DNA from 4 places in the Paenibacillus sp. SER-28 genome. Region 3 is predicted to be linked to each of the others. Evidence: riboswitches for the same ligand, from Rfam matches in the RefSeq annotation. Region 3 holds a riboswitch; each other region holds the start of a gene.
What was found. Region 3 has a riboswitch for thiamine pyrophosphate ahead of ACUYLD_RS08790 (thiamine phosphate synthase). Riboswitches for the same ligand answer to the same signal wherever they lie in the genome.
Positions count from the first base shown of each region.

Region 1: linked by a shared signal. The riboswitch ahead of tenA (thiaminase II) and the one ahead of ACUYLD_RS08790 (thiamine phosphate synthase) in region 3 are both predicted to bind thiamine pyrophosphate.
Region 2: linked by a shared signal. The riboswitch ahead of thiC (phosphomethylpyrimidine synthase ThiC) and the one ahead of ACUYLD_RS08790 (thiamine phosphate synthase) in region 3 are both predicted to bind thiamine pyrophosphate.
Region 4: linked by a shared signal. The riboswitch ahead of ACUYLD_RS12255 (ABC transporter substrate-binding protein) and the one ahead of ACUYLD_RS08790 (thiamine phosphate synthase) in region 3 are both predicted to bind thiamine pyrophosphate.

Region 1 is NZ_JBRECM010000014.1:88,047-93,291, reverse strand. Features, by position in the region: gene ACUYLD_RS23375 (aspartyl-phosphate phosphatase Spo0E family protein) at 154-321, shown strand; gene thiE (thiamine phosphate synthase) at 266-979, opposite strand; gene thiD (bifunctional hydroxymethylpyrimidine kinase/phosphomethylpyrimidine kinase) at 976-1,806, opposite strand; gene thiM (hydroxyethylthiazole kinase) at 1,803-2,645, opposite strand; gene tenA (thiaminase II) at 2,720-3,409, opposite strand; TPP riboswitch at 3,548-3,650, opposite strand; gene ACUYLD_RS23350 (NAD-dependent malic enzyme) at 3,743-5,245, opposite strand, start outside.
Region 2 is NZ_JBRECM010000003.1:41,683-46,927, reverse strand. Features, by position in the region: gene ACUYLD_RS10310 (alpha/beta hydrolase) at 1-22, opposite strand, end outside; gene ACUYLD_RS10305 (IclR family transcriptional regulator) at 321-1,064, shown strand; TPP riboswitch at 1,220-1,332, shown strand; gene thiC (phosphomethylpyrimidine synthase ThiC) at 1,519-3,363, shown strand; gene ACUYLD_RS10295 (hypothetical protein) at 3,485-3,637, opposite strand; gene ACUYLD_RS10290 (YitT family protein) at 4,144-4,980, shown strand; gene acnA (aconitate hydratase AcnA) at 5,153-5,245, opposite strand, start outside.
Region 3 is NZ_JBRECM010000002.1:698,627-703,871, forward strand. Features, by position in the region: gene ACUYLD_RS08780 (hypothetical protein) at 1-920, shown strand, start outside; gene ACUYLD_RS08785 (ABC-F family ATP-binding cassette domain-containing protein) at 1,105-2,658, shown strand; TPP riboswitch at 2,752-2,860, shown strand; gene ACUYLD_RS08790 (thiamine phosphate synthase) at 3,125-3,718, shown strand; gene thiO (glycine oxidase ThiO) at 3,783-4,931, shown strand; gene thiS (sulfur carrier protein ThiS) at 4,928-5,131, shown strand; gene ACUYLD_RS08805 (thiazole synthase) at 5,134-5,245, shown strand, end outside.
Region 4 is NZ_JBRECM010000003.1:447,755-452,999, reverse strand. Features, by position in the region: gene ACUYLD_RS12275 (ABC transporter ATP-binding protein) at 1-115, opposite strand, end outside; gene ACUYLD_RS12270 (ABC transporter permease) at 160-936, opposite strand; gene ACUYLD_RS12265 (MTH1187 family thiamine-binding protein) at 933-1,226, opposite strand; gene ACUYLD_RS12260 (hypothetical protein) at 1,540-1,722, shown strand; gene ACUYLD_RS12255 (ABC transporter substrate-binding protein) at 1,730-2,779, opposite strand; TPP riboswitch at 2,972-3,081, opposite strand; gene ACUYLD_RS12250 (pyridoxamine 5'-phosphate oxidase family protein) at 3,352-3,786, shown strand; gene ACUYLD_RS12245 (bifunctional 2',3'-cyclic-nucleotide 2'-phosphodiesterase/3'-nucleotidase) at 4,007-5,245, shown strand, end outside.

The sequences.
Region 1 (5,245 bases), on a different contig from region 3:
CCCGCTTTATTAGTGGAGACGGAGGCTTTTTTACGTGGATTTTGGGGCTTCGCTGTTTATGCAAACTTTTGGGATGTTCTTTTTTATTAGGCGCATCATTTGGAAATCCAAAAAACGTCTTTTTGTTATAAAATATGACATATAGGAGGGATCATGCTGATGAATCAAAGTGTGACTTTACTTTGTGTCGAAAGAGCTAGGAAGAAACTGTACCAGGTCCAGAAAAAGTATGGATTTTTAACACATCCTAAAGTAATAGAACAATCTAAAAAGCTGGATGATCTGTTGAATCAATATCAAACATGTAGATCGGATCATTGAGAAATGAGACCATATTTTTCTTTAATTCCTTGACCGCATCTCTAACCTGCTCTGTCTGTGTCACGGCTGAAATCACCGCTACACCATCTGCACCTGCACGTGCGACTTCCTCAACACGGTCCACTGTAATACCTCCGATCCCAACAATCGGCACATCAATTCCCGCTTTACGCATCTCATATAAAATTGCCGGTCCCTGTACGGCACGGGCATCATCTTTCGAGATGGTGGGATAGATGGGTCCGACGCCGAGATAATCAGCACCTTGCAGGATGGCTCGACGTGCTTCCTCGATGGTATGGGCGGAGACGCCTAAAATTCGAGTTCCGATTCGCTCGCGGACGGAATCGGCGGATTCATCGTCCTGACCGATGTGAACACCGTCGGCGTCGAGTTCAAGAGCCAACTCCACATTGTCATTGATGATGAAGGGGACACCAGCGTGACGGCACAGTTCCTGTAGCTGGCGCGCGAGTTCGAACATAGGAACGCCCGTTAACGCGCCGAGACCCTTTTCTCGGAACTGGACCATGGTTGCCCCGCCAGCCAGAGCCTCCTGCACGACCCAGCCTGGTTCCGCGAGGCAATTCACGCTTCCAAGCACCAGGTATATCTGTAGATGGCGGCGCACCACCTCTGACAATATTCTGCCGCTCATAGAAGCATCTCCTGACGACGGCGGTAGGCCCAATGATTGGTTGGGCCGTGTCCCTGTCCCAGAGACAACGTATCCTCAATCGCCGCCTGGATGAAGGCTTTACCATTCGAGATAGCCTCCGGTACGGACATCCCTTTCCCTAATTCCGCGGTAATCGCTGCCGAGAAAGTGCACCCTGTTCCGTGTGTATGAACAGTCCGTACTCGCTTGCCGCTCAGCTCTATAAAGGCGGTTCCGTCAAAAAGCAGGTCAACAATCTGTCCGCTGCTCTCGCTCTCGTCAGCGTGACCACCCTTGATCACAACGAATTTTGGTCCCATACTGCTAATATGTCTCGCAGCCTCGCGGCGATCCTCCATCGTATGGATACTGATCCCTGTCAGGGCTTCCGCCTCCGGGATATTCGGTGTAACGACCAGGGCCAAGGGGAGCAGGTCGTCCTTCAAAGCCTGCACCGCTTCCAGCTGCAGCAGTTCAGCGCCTCCCTTGGCAATCATCACGGGATCGACGACGACCTTTTTCCAGCCGAACTTTCGGATCTGCTCGCTCACAAGACGGATGATGCCGGCATTAAACAGCATGCCAGTCTTCAGGGCATCCACTCCAAGGTCTAATCCTACAGCTTCGATCTGTTCCGCTGTTGCTTCCTCTGGTAGCGGATATACGCCGTGGACCCCTAAGGTATTCTGTACGGTAATGGCCGTAATAGCCGACATGCCGTACACGCCAAGTTCTTGAAAGGTTTTGAGATCAGCTTGAATTCCAGCCCCGCCGCCACTGTCTGAACCAGCAATCGTCAGCGCTCTGGGTACACGAACGTCTGTCATCGCGCACCACCTGCTGCTGTTGTTCCGGCTTCATGGATCGAGACATGCCCCTCTAGTGAACCTGTATGCAGTTTGGCCAGCTCGTCGAGAAAGGCAATCTGGAAGCTGCCGGGCCCCAGCTCTGCGGTACGTGCTGCGGCTCGAGAAGCTGCTGCACCGTAAAATGCCAAACCTGCTGTACCGGCGAGCAGCAGGTTGGGTTCAACAGCTGCAAAGGCACCTAACACAGAGGTCAGCAGACAACCTGCTCCGGTTACCTTCGTGAGGAGCGCGTCTCCGCCGCTAATCATTCGTGCTTCGGCCCCATCGGTGATGACATCCTCTTTTCCAGTAATGACAACCATCGTATTGAGCGTTCGAGCAGCCCGAATTGCCAGATCGACATGGCCGCTGTCAGCACTGTCACCGGCATCTACGCCTTTAATCTCACGCGCTTCTCCAACAAGATGTGCGACTTCGGCTGCATTGCCCCGCACCAATGAGATTTTGACTTCACTCAGGATTCGCAGTGCCGATTCAGTTCTAAAGCTCGTTGCTCCCGCACCGACCGGATCTAGCAGCACCGGAACACCGTGTGCATTCGCCGATTGTCCAGCAATGATCATGGCATCCACCAGTTCGCGGTTCAGTGTACCGATGTTTAACACGACGGCACCTGCTATTTTTGCCATATCTGCTACTTCCTCAGGTGCATAGGCCATCACCGGGGAGGCGCCCAATGCATACAGGCCGTTGGCCGTAAAGTTGGTGACTACCACATTGGTCATATTGTGAACGAGGGGTTTGCTGTTTTGTACCTTCGTCAGGAGATCCGAATAACTTTTTTTCCATGTACTCATAATGATTATCCTCTCTATAGTTGGTAGTTCAACAGGGCATTAACCGTACTTCACACATCGAATCGCCAGGCTGACTATTCCAAGACCGCTGCCTGCATCTGGACCGGCCATTCTTCCTGCTTATAAGCCATGTCCCAGAACTTATATTCCAGCTGGCAGCTCAGTATAAAATGCTCAATCATCCGCTCCCGCTCAGCAGCCGTTGCGTCTTCCGCCCAAGCATCTACACGTTCTCGGAACTTGAGTGTTGTATCATCAAGCTGGTCTCCATAGAAGCCAATCCATTCATAGAACGGATGAGACTCATCCGGCTTTACTTCATCCAGCAGCCTGCGACCAATCTCGGCATACGTCCACATACATGGCAGCAGCACAGCCAAGATCTCGCCCAGGCTACCCTCATGCGCAACCGTCAGCATGTGACGGATATAGTGATGAGCCGACGGAGCGAGCGGATATCCCTGCAACTCTTCATAGGTCACCCCTGCGACAGCACAGAAATTTTGATGCGGATGAACCTCGCTGTGGAGAATAAAAGAGATTTGTTCATTAAATACAGCCATATCCTCCCGATTCGTGCATTTGGAGATTGCGATGCCGTATATCCGCATGTAGGCGTTCAAATATTCAAAGTCCTGTTTTACATAGTGAATCAGCTGTCCCCTTGTCAAACTTCCTTCAGCAATACCTCTCACAAAGGGGTGCTCAAAAATCGCTTGAAAAATGCCGTCCGCCTGCCGACGGAGTTCTTCTGTAAAACTCAATTTCCCCACCTCCATCAAATTGAAGAGCAAGAAGTCCTGTAAGAATATAATTCCGGAACAACGCTAAAAAGCCGCCCCGGAAAAATGGGAGCGGCTTCAACAATAGGCCCAATACGCAAAAAAACGTTTGAAACCTTATATATGAAGGCTCCACTTTCCTACGCTAGTACGAACTAGATCAGGTTCAAAGGGTCCAAGATACGTTCTTGTCTCAGCCATAGCGGCTCCCCTAGTGGACTTCTATTCTTTTGACTATTACTGTACATACGTTCATACGCTATGTCAAACATAGTGTGCAAAATATTAAATTTCCTCTAGTTAGGTGTTTTGAGCTTAGTGAGGGTGATGAATTACACTTTCCACAGCTTTGACCTTGGCATATTCCGGTTTCCACATTGCATCTCGTATAGCTTGTTCCACATCTGAAATGTGCGCCTGAGCTACCTGATCCTGTATCGCGGCTTTTGCAACCGCAATCGCAACAGCGTACGAAACTTCGCGTAATTTTCGGATATGAGGGAGTAGCGCTCCGCCAGGCGTATTCGAATCTACACCATTGGCAACAGCAACTGCTGCCGCTGTAAACATCGCAGGGGTAATCCTTTTGGCTTTAACCACAATCGCACCCAGACCCAGTCCCGGAAAAACAAAGGCATTGTTCGCCTGTCCAATCTCAAATTTCGTACCGTTATAGGTGACGGGCTCAAAAGGACTTCCGGTTGCAATCAGTGCTTTGCCATCGGTCCACCGGATCAAATCCTCGGGTACTGCTTCTGCAAGGTTTGTAGGATTGGACATGGGCATAATGATCGGGCGTTCTACATGTTTCGCCATCTCCTTGATGATCTCTTCAGAAAAGGCACCTGCTACACCGGAAGTTCCAATCAATATCGTAGGCTTCACCTGACGGATGACCTCTAGCAGTGGTATTTTGCCGTCACCCGATCGGGTCCATGAGCTGACTTCATCCTTTTTGCGCACATACGGTTTCTGATACTCCAATACGTCTTCCATATCTTCCATTAACAGCCCGCGATAATCAAAGGCCCAAAAGGACTTGAAGGAATCTTCTGCGGAAAGGCCGTCCTCAATCATAGCACCCCGAATTTGATCAGCGTTACCGATTCCTGCTGCCCCTGGGCCGAAAACAAGTATTTTTTGTTCACGCAGCGGAGTCTTGGTGACATCCACCGCCGAAAGAATCGCAGCCAAGGTCACCGCTCCTGTACCTTGTATATCATCGTTGAAGGTGAGTATACTTTGACCGTATTTTCCTATAATATGGCGTGCATTTACGCTGCCCACATCTTCCCAATGTAAAAGCGCCTTTGGGAATTGCGCTAACGTTTTGCTGATAAAAGTATCAATAAACTGGTTATAGGCTTCTCCGCGAACCCGTTTATGGCGGTTTCCGATGTACAGTGGATCATTCAGCAGCTTTTCATTATTTGTACCTACATCCAGTACAATTGGCAGCACCCGCCCGGGATGAATGCCTGCCGCAGCCGTATACACTGCAAGCTTGCCGATAGCAATGTTAATCCCCCCGACGCCCCAGTCACCAATCCCTAAAATACTTTCGGAATCTGTCACGACGATCAGATCCACATCATGGTCACTCAAACCAGAATTATGGAATGCTTGTCCAATACCGTTCGGGTTATCTATCGACAAATATATGCCTCCAGGGCGGTTGTACTCGTGACTATATTCTTGAATCGCGGTTCCTACAGTCGGCGTGTAGACTACGGGCAGCATTTCACTCAAATGATCGGTTAGCAGCCGGTAGTAGAGTACGACATTTCGGTTGTGAAGGTCGTTGAGAGAAGCATTTTT
Region 2 (5,245 bases), on a different contig from region 3:
TGCGCTGGGATGTCGAAATCATGTAAGAGCCTCCTTATATAAAATTGATCTTCGTTTCATAGAATTTAGGTATAATTCCACTTGAAAATAGTAGTGTAGATCCGTATAGATACCTATTATCGTATGATGGGGATTATCCAAAGTCAACGCCTGAACCGGAAAAGTAAAAATGATGCAAAGAATTGTCGATGTTTGTTCTCGTTCTGTAATATGGTTGTCACAAAAACATCGGTTTACAGTAGCCGCAACTATTCTATATAATTTATGTAACCATGTTTCATAGTGTGAAACGAATATGGATACAAGAGGAGCGGTTCACGATGGAAGACCGTAAATTAACCGTTCGCGCTGTAGAGCGTGCACTTGATATACTGCTGTGTTTTACTGCAAATTCGGATCTTGGCCTGACGGAGATTGCCTCCAAAATTGGTCTACATAAAAGCACGGTTCATCGGCTGCTGACTACGTTGGAGGATCGGGGCTTTGTCGTTCGGAATGCCGAAACGGAAAAATATCGACTTGGCTTCCGCATTTGGGAGCTATCCACGCATTTGTCCCAAAGTGACGAGCCGGCGGTGCTGTTACAACCTGCAATGGAAGGACTACGTGACCGTCTGGGGGAGACGGTCAGCTTGTACTTACGGGACGGCAGCATGCGTATTCGCATACAAGCCGTGCAGAGCAATCAGGCGATCCGCAGGGTCGCGCCTGTAGGTGCGCGTATGCCGCTGGCTGTAGGGGCCTCCAGCAAGGTGCTGGCGGCCTTTATGCCGCCGCAGGAGCTGGAAGCCCTGCTAAGCGGGGATGAATGGCCGCCCTCAGTAGACCCGGAGGTCTATAAAGCCCAGCTGCAGGACATTCGCGAGAAGGGCTATGCGACCAGCTATGAAGAACGGGAGCCAGGGGCTGCTGCTGTGGCAGCGCCAATTGTGAACCGGAAGGGACAGGTCACTGCGGCTTTATCTGTATCCGGCCCGGTCAGCCGACTTGCACCCGAGACGCTACATGACTTTGCTCCGATTTTGATCGAAGCGGCGAAGGAAATGGGGCTTATGCTTCCGTAACAAGAATGAACACAGTTGAAGCAAGCAGAGTGATTTGATAGGGAGTGTCTTCTTGGTAAAAGGGTACCTAGAAGGGTTGCCAAAGCCATAAATTTGAAGTAGTCTGGTAAGGAAGGCGGATGTCTGTTATATCCGCCTCATGTGAATAGAAGTATCACAGTTACTGGGGGAGCCTGTAATGCCGGGCTGAGATGGAATCGTGCAAGATTCCGGACCCTTTGCACCTGATCTGGATCATACCAGCGTAGGGAAGTAATCGGCCATTGAAATGTATACGCGGCTGCTGTCTACAGTGGCGCATTGGAATGGATTATTCCATATGCGCATTGTCTGGATAGCTGTCTCGTTAGATTAGCCGGTTCCCTGGGGAACCGGCTTTTTTGCATAGATCAGCGCCACCCTGGGAATGGTTCCGGATCGGTGTGTTATTTCATCGAAACGGGAGGAATGGACAATGAAGCCGACAGAAGCAGAAGGAACAAAAGGAACAGAATTGAAATCAGCAGAAGTAAGATTGGTAGGAACAAAAGAAGTTGAGGTAGAGAAGACAAACGGGGAGCAAGCCAGTGGGGTAACGCCCTTTCCAGGAAGCCGTAAGGTATATATTCAAGGCTCGCGGCCGGACATTGCCGTGCCAGAGCGCGAAATTGCTCTTCATCCTACACATACGCCGCAGGGCACGGAGCATCATGAGCCATTGCGTGTATATGATACAAGCGGTCCCATGACCGACGAAGCCTATCAGGTCGATATCCGTCAGGGCCTGCCTCCATTACGGCGAGCTTGGGCACTGGAACGGGGCGATGTGGAGGCTTACGAGGGACGCGCCGTCCAGCCGGAGGATAATGGACTGAAACCTGGCTCCAAACGGGAGACAGTGGAATTTCCCGGCGTGACCAATCGTCCGCTTCGTGCTTCGCAAGGGCGTACAGTGACGCAAATGCATTATGCGCGGCAAGGGATCATTACGCCCGAAATGGAATTTGCGGCGATCCGCGAAGGGGTGGAGCCTGAGTTTGTACGGCAGGAGTTGGCGGCTGGACGAGCCATTTTGCCTTCGAATATCAATCACCCGGAAAGCGAGCCAATGGTCATTGGGCGTCATTTTCACGTGAAGATCAATGCGAACATTGGTAATTCTGCGGTTACCTCCTCCATCGAGGAGGAAGTGGAGAAAATGACTTGGGCTGTGCGTTGGGGCTCGGATACGGTTATGGACCTGTCTACAGGCCGTAATATCCATACAACACGTGAATGGATCATTCGGAATTCTCCTGTACCGATTGGGACTGTGCCGCTGTATCAGGCACTCGAAAAGGTGAACGGTGAAGCAGAAGCGCTGACGTGGGAGTTGTATCGCGATACGCTGATTGAGCAGGCGGAGCAGGGAGTGGACTATTTTACAATTCATGCGGGTGTATTGCTGCGGTATATTCCGATGACGGCGAATAGAATGACGGGAATTGTATCCCGGGGCGGATCAATCATGGCAGCCTGGTGCCTTGCGCACCATCAGGAGAATTTTTTGTATACACATTTTGAAGAAATTTGCGAAATTATGAAAGCCTATGATGTAGCCTTTTCTCTCGGGGATGGTCTACGTCCGGGTAGTATCTATGATGCGAATGATGAAGCACAGTTTGCAGAGCTGGAAACGTTGGGCGAGCTAACGCAAATCGCATGGAAGCATGATGTTCAGGTCATGATTGAAGGGCCGGGACATGTCCCTATGCATAAAATCAAAGAGAATGTGGATTTACAAATGGAGATTTGTAAGGAAGCTCCTTTCTATACCTTGGGACCGCTCACGACGGATATTGCCCCCGGATATGATCATATTACCTCAGCCATCGGGGCGGCGATGATCGGTTGGTTCGGGACGTCCATGCTGTGTTATGTTACGCCTAAGGAGCATTTGGGTCTGCCCAATAAGGATGATGTCCGTGAGGGTGTCATTACCTACAAAATTGCGGCACATGCTGCCGATCTGGCGAAAGGGCATCCACGGGCGCAGCAGCGGGATGATGCTTTGTCCAAGGCACGCTTTGAGTTCCGCTGGCGGGATCAGTTCAATCTGTCGCTTGATCCCGAGCGTGCCTTATCCTACCATGATGAAACGCTACCGGCAGAGGGCGCCAAGGAAGCACATTTTTGCTCGATGTGTGGCCCTAAATTTTGTAGTATGCGTATCACTCAGGACATTCGCGCCTATGCAGCGGATAAGGGGCTGGACACTCAAGAAGCAGTAGCCGCGGGGATGCGCGAGAAGGCAGAGCAGTATCGGGATGGAGGTCAGTAAAACGAACGTGGGAGTTTAGGGACAAATGAATTAAAAAAGCCGTGGTTCTCTACAGTCGATGTAGGAAACTACGGCTTTTTAGCATATGTAAAGCGAATCATGCAACCGGATAAACGGCGCCTTATTTTTTACCCATTTTTTCATTTAAAATATCCTGAAAGCTGAGCTTCTTCTCCGAGCTATCTTCTTTCTTTTGCATACTCACCGCGTTGGCACGTTGGTATTGGTGGTGAAAGGGCATCAGGGTGTGGACGGTTAAGTTCATTGTATTCATGTAGGTCATTCCTCCAATTCCATATTGTCAAATTCAGATTGAGTTGCTTAGGACGTCTGTATAGGACTATTTGTATGTACTTGATGTCGTAATGCTATGTAGGTTGCTTGGTAATGTTTCAATCATTATACCCACATTTTTTCAAAGTAAAACGCTTTTGACATAAAACAGGAAGATGGTCATATGTGTCCAAAATGTCGATTAGGAGGATGGTCGTTTTAGAGGAAAATGTGCCTAGGTCTAAAACAAGGGCTAGAGGCCCGTTTTCTTAGTTTAGTAGTCGGGATTGTGTTATTTTGTCGAATAACCTTGTAAAAGGAGAATTTCGCGGAATCCAAGTCAGGATTGAGGCAGTCTGGTGGCGAATTAAAGTGTCAAAGTTGTATTGACTTTATGTTTGGTAGTAGATACCATGAACTGGTTGTCAGCGTATTTTGACAACAAGAATCAGCCAATCCATCTGGCGATTCATCCTTTGAAATGTTAGAGAAAGGATTAGAGCATATATGAAAAAAAGTATTGCAGATATTGCATTTATTATTCTGGGTGCATTTTTTTTCGCACTAGCTGTTAATCTGTTTGTGATTCCGAATGAGTTTGGGGAGGGGGGCGTTACTGGGGTCACGATCATCCTGTACTACCTGTTTCAGTGGTCTCCCTCGATCGTCAATCTGGTGATTAATGGCTTGCTGTTGATTGTCGGATATAAATTTTTGGACAAGAGAACGACCCTGTACACTATAATTGCGGTCGCCTTTAACTCGCTGTTTTTACATTTAACGGTCAACTGGCGGATTGATTCGCATGAACCGACGATTAATGCTGTATTTGCCGGAGTTTTGGTGGGGGTCGGCATTGGCTTAATCGTACGGGTAGGTGGCACAACGGCAGGAACGGTCATTTTAGCCCGGATTGCCAACAAGTATCTGGATTGGAATATCAGCTATGGCCTGCTGTTTTTTGATTTGATTGTCGCGTTCTCTTCTTATTTTATTATTGGTCCAGAAAAATTGATGCTAACTATCGTTATTTTGTACGTTGGTACGAAGGTGATGGACTTCATGATCGAAGGACTGAACCCGAAAAAAGCAGTCATGATCATTTCGGAGCACCAAGATAAAATTGCCGAGATGGTCATTACGAAAATGGATCGTGGAGTTACCGTGCTGTCAGGCCACGGATATTACACTAAAAATCCAAAAGAAGTGCTGTATATCGTCATTAGTAAACAAGAGGTGTCAGCGCTTAAAAAGATAGTGAAAGCCATCGACACAGCAGCGTTTATCACCATTCATGACGTGCGAGATGTGTTCGGAGAGGGTTTCCTGGATATTTCGAAGTAACTCGCGTGCGAAGGTAAGGTTATAGGAGAATATAGTTGGAAGTCGATCCTGAGAGGATCGGCTTTTTTTGTCCTATTTTTTACTTTATATAGGGTCTCATACAGATAAAAAAACACCCCCGAACCGCAGATAAATCTGCACTCGGGGGTTCTGTATATATAATGTTACATTATTAAGCTTGAATCATTTGACGCAATACGGTTTGCAGAATACCACCGTTGTGGTAGTAGTCGATATCGACGGTGCTGTCTAGACGGGCAATTAC
Region 3 (5,245 bases):
GGGTGCAGAATCAGCGTGAAGTGCAGCAGCTAGAAATGAAATATACGTCGGCTCTCCGTACCGCAGTTCAGGATGCAGGGGTCGTGCTCTCACAGAATGAACGTCAGGAACGCGAGGCCGGATACGGATCGGATAAGTTTTTTCGTGTAGATAAAGAAGCAGCGCTGAACACATTCCTGCATACCCTTTTTCTTAATGTAGGCATTGATGAGGATATAGTAGCACAACGTGCATTATTGGATTATATACCAGCCATTGTAATTCTGGATTATGACGGTTATTATGCGTTCACTTCAGAAGCCTATACAGATGAGCGTGGACAAGCTGCTATTGCCCACAAATGGAGCGAAAAAAAGCCATATGCCTATGTTGATTCAGTAGGCAACAGTGTGGGGTTCAGCTTGGATAATTATGTGCACGCATACGATGCGCGGAATCACAGGTGGGTGGAGGGCTTTCAAAAGGAACTTCAGGATCAGACTCCTATATCTTTACTGAATAATTCAGAAGCTTTTGAGCAAATACGTCGTTCCACTATTGTTGGCAGCGTTCAAGAGGACCTGGCGCGAATTATTAATGTCCATAACGAAAAAGCTGCACGTAACGGCATATCCTATACATTCACACTACCGATCATTCCGCAAGAGGAGTGGTACAACACGATAGATGATGTGGGTCTGATCGCGTTTATCCAAGGCATCCCGGTCGGAGACAGGTATTACAATAACTATGGATTTGGTGGTGGGAGAGTCGTCAGAAAGCAAAACATTATCGGTGGCATAGAACCAGATACTAGAATGAAATATTTCTATAGAGATTCATGTCCAGCGCCCTTTAAAGCGAGTGAACGTTTTACGGATGAGAAGTCTGCAGCAGCTGCGGGATACTTTGAGTACAAATGTTATAACGGCTTAAAATAATCACCCTCATGGGTGGTTTTTGTTTTTTTAGGCAGATCCATACCAAAAAACCTTAAAATTCACTGTTTTCAATATTCCGATATGGTTGCAGAATGTGCTACAATAAAGCTTTGAAAGAAACGAAATGCATATGAAATAAGAACAGTCGGCAGCGCCGATGACAATAAGGAGCCAAAAACAGCTTATGAGTTTATTGACTGTAGAAAATGTATCCCACAACTTTGGGGACCGCGCATTATTTAAAAATGTTTCCTTTCGATTGCTTGCGGGGGAACGTGTAGGTTTGGTAGGAGCTAACGGTGTTGGTAAATCGACACTCATGAACATTCTCACTGGAAAATTGCTTAAGGATGAGGGTAAAGTGGAATGGACTCCACGTGTACGTTACGGTTATCTGGATCAGCACACCAAGCTGACACCGGGCAAAACGGTACGTGATGTATTAAAAGACGCTTTTCTTCCTTTGTTGGAATTGGAAAAGGAAATGATGCAGATTACTGACAAAATGGGGGATGCTTCTCCTGAAGAGTTGGAAGTGTTGCTGGAACAGATGGGTGAAATTCAGGAGCAACTGGATATGGGGGATTTTTACCTCATTGATGTGAAGGTTGAAGAAATGGCGAATGGACTAGGTCTGTCGGCCATAGGACTGGATCGGGATGTATCTGCACTTAGCGGCGGGCAACGGACAAAGGTACTTCTTGCTAAATTGCTGTTGGAAAAGCCGAATGTCCTGCTGCTGGATGAGCCTACCAACTACTTGGATGTAGAGCATATTGAATGGCTTACGCGCTATTTGAAGGATTATCCCTATGCTTTTATCCTTATTTCACATGATACTGAGTTTATGAACCAGGTCGTTAATGTTATTTACCATCTTGAATTTGCCAAGATGACCCGTTATTCAGCTAACTATGAAAAGTTTCTTGAAATGGCGGATCTGAACAAAGCTCAGCATATTGATGCTTATGAGAAGCAACAGGACTTTATTAAGAAACAAGAAGATTTTATTCAGCGTAATAAAGCGCGTGCTTCTACCTCAGGCCGAGCAAAGAGCCGTGAAAAGCAGCTTGATCGGATCGAACGTATTGATAAGCCTGAAGAAGCCGCAAAACCAACCTTTCAATTCAAAGAGGCACGTGCAAGCGGAAAGACGGTATTTGAGGGTATTGATTTTGAGATTGGTTATACACATGCCCTTTTGCCTAAGATGTCCATGACGATTGAACGTGGCGAAAAAATTGCAATTGTCGGCTACAACGGTGTCGGTAAATCGACATTGCTCAAAACCATATTGGGAAAAATTCCGCCAATCAGTGGAAAAACCTATCAAGGTGATTTTTTGCAGCCCGCTTATTTTGAGCAGGAAGTAAAGGCAGAGAAAATTACACCGATTGACGATGTGTGGAATGAATTTCCGCATTTGAACCAGCATGAAGTACGAGCGCATTTGGCGCGCTGCGGTTTGAAAAATGAGCATATCACACGTCCGCTATCTGCGCTTAGTGGTGGAGAACAGGCTAAAGTCCGTCTTTGCAAACTGTTAATGCGTGAAAGCAACTGGGTATTGTTCGATGAGCCTACCAACCACTTGGATGTTAAAGCAAAGGATGAGCTGAAACGTGCCTTGAAGGAATACAAAGGGACGGTATTGCTTGTATCTCACGAACCGGACTTTTACGAGGATTGGGTAACCAAAACGTGGAATGTGGAAGAGTGGTCAAGTAAAGTTAACTAAAATCAGTTAAATCCAGTTCTGCATATTTCACACGAAGTGGGGTTTGCAGAATTAGGAAAATATGCTAAGCTATCTATAGCTTATACAATAAAATAGTCACACTAGGGGAGCCGCCCATGCGGCTGAGACGGAATAAATGGATTTCGGACCCTTTGCACCTGATCTGGGTTATGCCAGCGTAGGGAAGTGAGCGCCGTACAAACAAGGCAACACCATCTTTATTTTGTTTGTGCGTGGGACGATACACGTATACGGATATCATGGTCCGTTAGATTATTGGACGTTCGTTAAACCACTTCCTTGGGGAAGTGGTTTTTTTGCGTTTCGTTCATTTTAAGTTGTTCGAGCTTCCGTAGACGGATTCACATACAATCCCCTTTCATTACTGCTGGTAGACGTGGCTGCTAAGCTTAGATCCTTTAATCCAATGTGAGGTGAAGACAAAATCGAATTACACGCAATTTCGATGGAAAAGGGCACTTTTGCACAAGCCGCCCGAGTGGCTGCTATGATTTGTCCGTATGTTCATTATGTACACGCACGTTTAAAACAGAATGGTGCCTCTGCATTGCTTTCTTTGACTCGCAGCATGGTGGAGCAGGAAGTTCCTTTGCAACAAATTGTAGTAAATGATCGTGTGGATGTAGCTTTACTTACTTTGGTTGGAACCGTCCAGCTACCAGCTAATGGATTACCTGTTGTGGATGTGAAAAGCCTACTTTCAAAGAGTACACGCTGTGGAGTGTCTGTGCATTCCTTGGAGGAGGCGCAGACTGCCGAGCAGGCAGGAGCAGACTATGTACTTTATGGTCACGTATATGAGACCCATTGTAAGCCCGGTATTGTACCGCGGGGTTTAGCTCAGCTTGAACATATTTGCAGGCTGTTGAACATTCCGGTGATCGCGCTGGGCGGCATACAACCGCACCATATCCCGGAGCTTTATAGGGCCCGAGCAAGCGGAATTGCGGTGATGTCTGGTATATGGGAGGCTGAGTCGCCCGTTGCAGCTGCGATGGAATATAGGCGAATGGCAGATCTTGTAGTTCACAGCCTGTAGCGAGAAAACGAGAGTAGAGGCAAGCTGAAAGCAGAATGGTTTATGGAGAGGAGACACGGAACAAGTGCTAAAGATACACACAGAGGCAAGAGCGATAGGACATGCTGAATGCTTGGTCATAGGTGGAGGTGTCATCGGCAGTTCCATTGCTTATCATGTGGCCAAGGAGGGAAGAAGTACAATCATGCTGGAACGATTGATCCCGGGTGAGGGAGCCTCAGGAGCAGCGGTTGGAATGCTGGCAGCGGAAAGTGAAGAGTTCACCGACTCTGAGCTGGCACGATTTGCTCGCAGAAGTCGAGATGCATTCCCTGAGCTTGTCTGTGATCTGGAGCGTTTGTCGGGTATTTCGGTGGAATTCCGTACAGAAGGATTTGTGACCCCTTTCCGTACGGAAACTGAAGGCCAAAAACGCTGGAAAGCTGCTAAAACGCGAGAGGATGATTGTCCTATCTGGTGGGATGCGAGGGAATTGGCCCGACGAATTCCAGGTTTGGATGAACAAGCGATCGGAGCAATATATCGTTCAAAGGAGACACAAGTGGCTCCTGTCCAGCTTTGTCGTGCTTATGCAGGTGCTGCTGCGGTGCTGGGAGCAACGGTATGGTCTGGTACACGGGCAGAGCAACTGGTCATACAGGATGGTCGAGTTTGCGGTGTCCGAACAGATAGCGGCTTTTTTTCCTGCGATCAGGTCATTATTGCTGGAGGCTTGGATAGCATGAAATTACTGGCGCAGGTTGGGTTTGAATATCCACTTTATCCGGTCAAGGGCGAAGCGGTAGCGGTCTCCTTGAAGGATCACCCATTAGAATACACCATTTATGCTGATGATATTTACCTCGTGCCTAAACAGTATAACGAGCTTTGGATTGGGGCAACGAGCCTTCCGCATCAATATGACGAACAAGTGACCGTAGGAGGCTTGGAGGGCTTGCTGGCACGTGCCTCTGCCTGGCTGCCGCGCGTCCGTGAAGCTTCTTTTATACGCACTTGGGCGGGCTTACGTCCGCAGGCTGCATCAGGTCACCCTTTTATAGGCACTGTTCCTGGGGTCGAGGGCGTATATGCTGCGGTCGGGCATTATCGCAACGGTGTCCTGCTGAGTGATGCTACCGGGCGTGCGATGGCAGCTATGCTTAATGGAGCTGGTGCAGCAGAACTTGGGATAAGTAGTTTTTCTTCTGAGCTCTTCAAGGAGAAAAGCTTATGAAGCTGACGATTAACGGCCAGAGCATGATCTTTTCTAATCGAATCACTCATGTGAATCAATTGCTACATGAGCTTGATGTAAAGGTGAAAACCGTAGTGGTGGAGCTGAATCGGCATATATTGAGCCGTGAAGATCATGATGAAGCGGTACTGAAGGATGGAGATTGCCTAGAGATTGTACATTTTGTGGGAGGCGGTTGATTATGTTAACCATTGGAAAAGCATCTTTTACCTCGAGGTTGTTGTTGGGAACAGGAAAATTCTCTGATCTGGATATCCAATCCCAAGCCGTAGAGGCTGCTGAGACGGAAATAT
Region 4 (5,245 bases), on a different contig from region 3:
GGCTGATCCCGTCCAATTCCAAAGCAGGAGGAGCAGTTGAAGGACTCTGTTGTTCCCCGGCTCGTTGTTCATTAGCCACGTTGTGTGATGATAAGTCAATCGGATGCAGACTCATACGCGCCACGTCCTTTCTTTGCTGTATTTAATTCAAGGAGGAAGCTACTCTCGATCGGGTTTCCAGCGAACCAACCATTTCTCCAGTAGTAAAATAACCACAAACATGAATAAGCTGAGTGCGACAATAATGCCGATGGCAGCAAAAATGAGGTCCGTGCGATAGGCCGATTTTTGCAGCAGCATATAATATCCAATTCCTTCACTAGCTCCGATCCATTCGGCAATGATCGCGCCCATCACACTATAGGTAGCAGCAATTTTAACGCCAGAAAAGACTTGCGGCAGGGAATGTGGCAGCTCCAGCTTCATAAAAATAGACATGCGGCTTGCACCCGACATCCGCATATAGTTCATCATCGTACGGTCTGTTCGAGTCAGCCCGTCCATGGCTGCTACAGCGACGGGAAAAAAGCATACTAAGGTAATGACCATGAGCTTGGGCAGCACGCCAAAACCAAACCACACCATGAGCAACGGACCGAGGGCGATGATCGGAATGTTTTGGCTAAGGATCAAGAGCGGGTATAGAGCAGATTTGAGAAAAGGAATCGTATGAAGAACGATGGCGATCAGCAGTCCCGTAGCTGTCCCTATAGCGAATCCCGCAAGTGTCAGACGAATTGTAGCCCATGTATGGGTGCCAAGCAACGCCGATTGCGCCATGCCCTCTTGTACGATTAGGGATGGAGCTGGCAGCAGCCAGGATTCAATATGTAAATAGGAAACCGCCCCCTGCCAGGCCGTTAAAAAGAAGAGGACCGCCACAAGGGGCGGCCATACGCTTTTCCACCAGGATGCGTTCTTGCCTTTCGGATTCATGGGCGATATTTCTCGGTCAGCTTGTTCATGCTGATGCCTTGTGGGTTATGTGCGATTTTGATCTGTGAAATGACGCTGGGACTGCCCGCTTCCGTCAAAGCCTCGTGCATTTCTTTAACCACTTTCAGCAACTCGTCGAGCTCGCCCTCCATGGTCGTATCCAATGGATTCACCTGATATTTGACTCCGGAGCGCTGAATGACCTCAATCGCCTTATCTACATACGGGTAAGAGTCCTTGTTATTAGGAGTTTTAGGGATTACTTGAATACTGAGCAGTGTGTTAGCCATGAAAATTCACCTGTCCTTTATTGTGGAGTTGTTTTGAGAAAATAGGGTGGTTTAAGGCGGGGAGACCGCTTCGCGTTTCATTTGATCTTACGATCGCTGTTGCCGTGGGATTCTTTGAATAAATTTTAAAAGGTAAGAATCCCACGGCAAAGGCGAACGCTGCGCTTCTCCAGATTCAAATGAACCGCTACGCTGCCAACCGCCTTAAAAAGCACCTTAGTTTTTAAGCTAGGTTGTACGGTATTTTGTATTTTTCTCACATAAGCGCACCTGCTTTTGCGCTTAGACACTATGAGACTAAAGAATAAACCAAGTGGAACGAGAACGAAGTGGGCGGAATGGTGCTGTACAAGCGTTAGCGTTCGCCTTTGTACCCAGATTTCAACCTCTGGATATTCATAAAAGAAATCTGGGTACAACAGCGATGGGAAGCACCATCCGACTGCGTAGTGGAACTTCGTTCACTTCTCTAGTTCAGTCTTATTTAGCGTTTTAACAAATGATCAGCGCTTGGGCAAGAAGTCGTTTGTGAAGGCTTTATCCACTTCCAAAGGCTTGCTGAGCAGCTTGCGTTCGTACATCCAGTCCGAATAGTTTTGCCATACCTCCGCTTTTTGCACACCCCATTGCGCGGCATCGTCCTGATAACGCGGGCTCAGCCATTTTTGGCTGGCAAGTACCAGTTTTTTATCCAGCTCCGGTACAGCTTTGCTTAAGATGTCCGCGGCTTCATCTGGATGGGCGATAGTGTATTCATAGCCTTGTGCGGTAGCGTTCATGAACGCTTTTACCAGTTCTGGATCATTTTTTATTGTCTGTTCGTTGCTCACAATTACAGGTGTATAGTAATCGAGGCTTTTGGAATAATCTTTTACATACAGCATATCTAATGACTCACCTCGAAGCTGGGCCTCAATTCCGGTCCATGCGTAGAAAATCCAGGCAAAGTCGATATCCCGCTTCACGGCTGTAAAATAGTCTGCATTGCCCATGTTGACGATCTTCACTTTGCTCACATCGCCTTTGTCTGAATCCATGATGGATTTCATGACCGCTTCTTCTACGGGAGAGCCCCAACCGCCGTATTTTTTACCTTCAAAATCTTTGGGGCTCTTAATTCCGCGATCTACTGGGGCTGCGAAGCCTGAGGTATTATGCTGAATCACCGCAGCGATGGAAACAAGCGGCACGCCTTGCGTACGAGCCTGTGTGACGCCTTCTTGGTAGCTGATACCAAAAGGTGCAGCATTAGAGGCAACCATTTGATCGGCTCCGCCTGAACCAGGTTGAATAATTTGGACATTCAAACCCGCTTTTTCGTAAAATCCTTTGTCCTTGGCAACATAGAGTCCCGTATGATTCGTATTGGGTGTCCAGTCGAGCACGACTTTAACATCTTTGAGCTCCTTTGCCGGAGTAGACGTTTGAGTGTTGGTAGCGGGAGCCGCTTCTTGGGATGTGGAGGGACTTCCACCGCAAGCGGTCAGGGTCAGGGTCAGGGCCATGAGCCACAGACTGATCAGTCCGAGGCTTAACATTTTCATGCGCTTCATCGTTGTGTTCTCTCCTTTAATTACCCGTTATCCGTCCAATCAGACAGCTTATGTTCCCCATTTTCATAAAAATAACATCTGCCGGACGCGATCTTTCCAACAACTTAATCTTCAACAAAAAAAGCGCCCCGAGGTTCCGGGACGCTTGCGCTTGTATATACCAAAGTAAGGGATGGTCCTATGTAAAAAAGGCACATCTTGCTTAAGCATTCCTACGCTGGCATTACCCAGATCAGGTTGTAAGGGTCAGTGTCTTGGGACACACTCTCAGCCGGCCGATTCCAGCACCCCTGGCATTGTATGGTTTAATGGGTTCATTTATTCGGGTTTACTACGACGATTATATGCCTTGAATGCGGGTCTGTCCAGCATGGAGGAAGAGATGACGGTTCATTTGCCGAACGACAGGGTACACTTTTACTGTGAGCTTTGATCTGAAAATGAGCATGCATCAATCCGATCTGATCGGGTCATGTTATTTTCAGAACAGCTGTGCAGGTAGGTTCAGATGGGCTGGTGCCCAATGGCATGGCCGTAGAGAATTCTAATTCGTGAAAAGGAGTTGTTGTACTGTGGGTAAAACGGAAACATTGGATCGTAGCCAACTAGAACAAGCCATTGTGAAGGCTTTGGATAACAACAAATTTTGCTCGTTAGGTACGGTAGAGGGTGGCAAACCGAAAGTACGCTATATGGCCCTTTTTAACGATGGAATGAACATTCATCTGGCGACAGATCGCAAAACGCATAAAGTAGATGAGCTAAAGGATAATCCGAATGCTTATCTGCTGCTGGGTTATGAAGTTGGCGGTACAAAGGAAGTCGTAGAAGTGGAGGCTACTGTCCAGATTACAGCTGATGAGGGGCTACGCAAACAAGTGTGGAACGATTCCTTGAAGGAATGGTTTTCCGGACCGGATGATCCCGATTATGTCATTCTGGACGTGAATCCGACTCGCATTGAGTATGTGGGTCAGCAAACGGAGCGCCAAGTGTGGAATAAATAATGAGAATATAAATGGATAAACCAGTGAATCTCCGAGTTTTTTAGGAGGTATGCTGGTTTTTTGTTTTTGAGAGAATTAATTATTTTTTCATAAATAATTTAAGTGAATGACTACTCTTTTGTCTGGCGTTGGATTAAAATAGAAATGGTGGGTTCAAGGCTTACATATATGTGCAAAAGTATGTATATGAGTCATACACCTTAATGAGGAGGGGTATATTTTGTTATTTCGTAAAAATTGGTTTAAAGGGTTTACAGCAGCCGTTGTAGCTTGTAGCATGCTGGTGTTTTCGGCCGCTCCATCCTGGGCAGCTAGCGATTCTCGCGATAGCGCTACGGTGAATTTGCGGATCATGGAAACAACGGATATTCATGCATCCCTGATGAACTACGATTACTATTCGGACAAAGAAACCAACGAATATGGCCTGATTAGCACAGCCAGTTTGATCCAACAGGCGCGTAGTGAAACAAGAAACAGCATGCTGTTCGATAACGGTGATTTGCTGCAGGGCAATCCATTAGGCGATTATATGGCCAGAAACAAAACCTATGAAAAAGAGGGCGGTATCCATCCGGTCTACAAGATGATGAACTTGATGGGCTATGATGCGGCGACAGTGGGCAACCACGAATTCAACTACGGCCTCGACTTTCTGGAGAAATCGCTCAAGGGAGCCGATTTTCCTTACGTAAATGCGAACGTTTATGTTGATAAGGGGGGGCAAGCTACTAAAAATTATTTTACCCCTTATCGAATTCTTGATAAAACGGTAACGGATGAGAAAGGTGAAGAGCATGCGCTCAGAGTGGGTGTCCTCGGCTTGGTCACACCTCAAATTATGCAGTGGGATGCAGCCAATTTAAAGGATAAGGTCGTTACGAAGGATATTGTGGAAACGGCGAAAAAGTTTATTCCTCAAATGAAAACGGAAGGTGCTGACATTATTGTCGTGCTTGCGCATACAGGTTATGAGGATGTGCCACAAACGCCAATGATGGAGAATGCCGTTAAATATTTGAGCCAGGTGGACGGAATTAACGCGATTCTGTTTGGGCATGCTCATAAATCTTTCCCTGGCCCTGATTTTAAAGAAATGAGCGGCGTAGATCTGGATAAGGGAACCATTAATGGCGTGCCGGCCGTGGAAGCTTCTTCATGGGGCAAGGATCTGGGAATTATTGACCTGAGCCTGGAAAAGAAAAAAGATGAGTGGCACGTAACGAATTCTCAGTCTGAAGTGCGTCCGGTTGTGAGTACCACAAACCAGGCTGTGCAGTTTACTCCTGACTACAAACTGACAGATTCGATCAAGGAAGAGCATAAAGGAACGCTGGATTATATTCGTCAACCTGTCGGAACAACGACTGCGCCAATTACCAGCTATTTTGCATTAGTGCAGGACGACCCTTCCATTCAAATTGTAACAAATGCACAGAAATGGTATGTTCAAAACCAT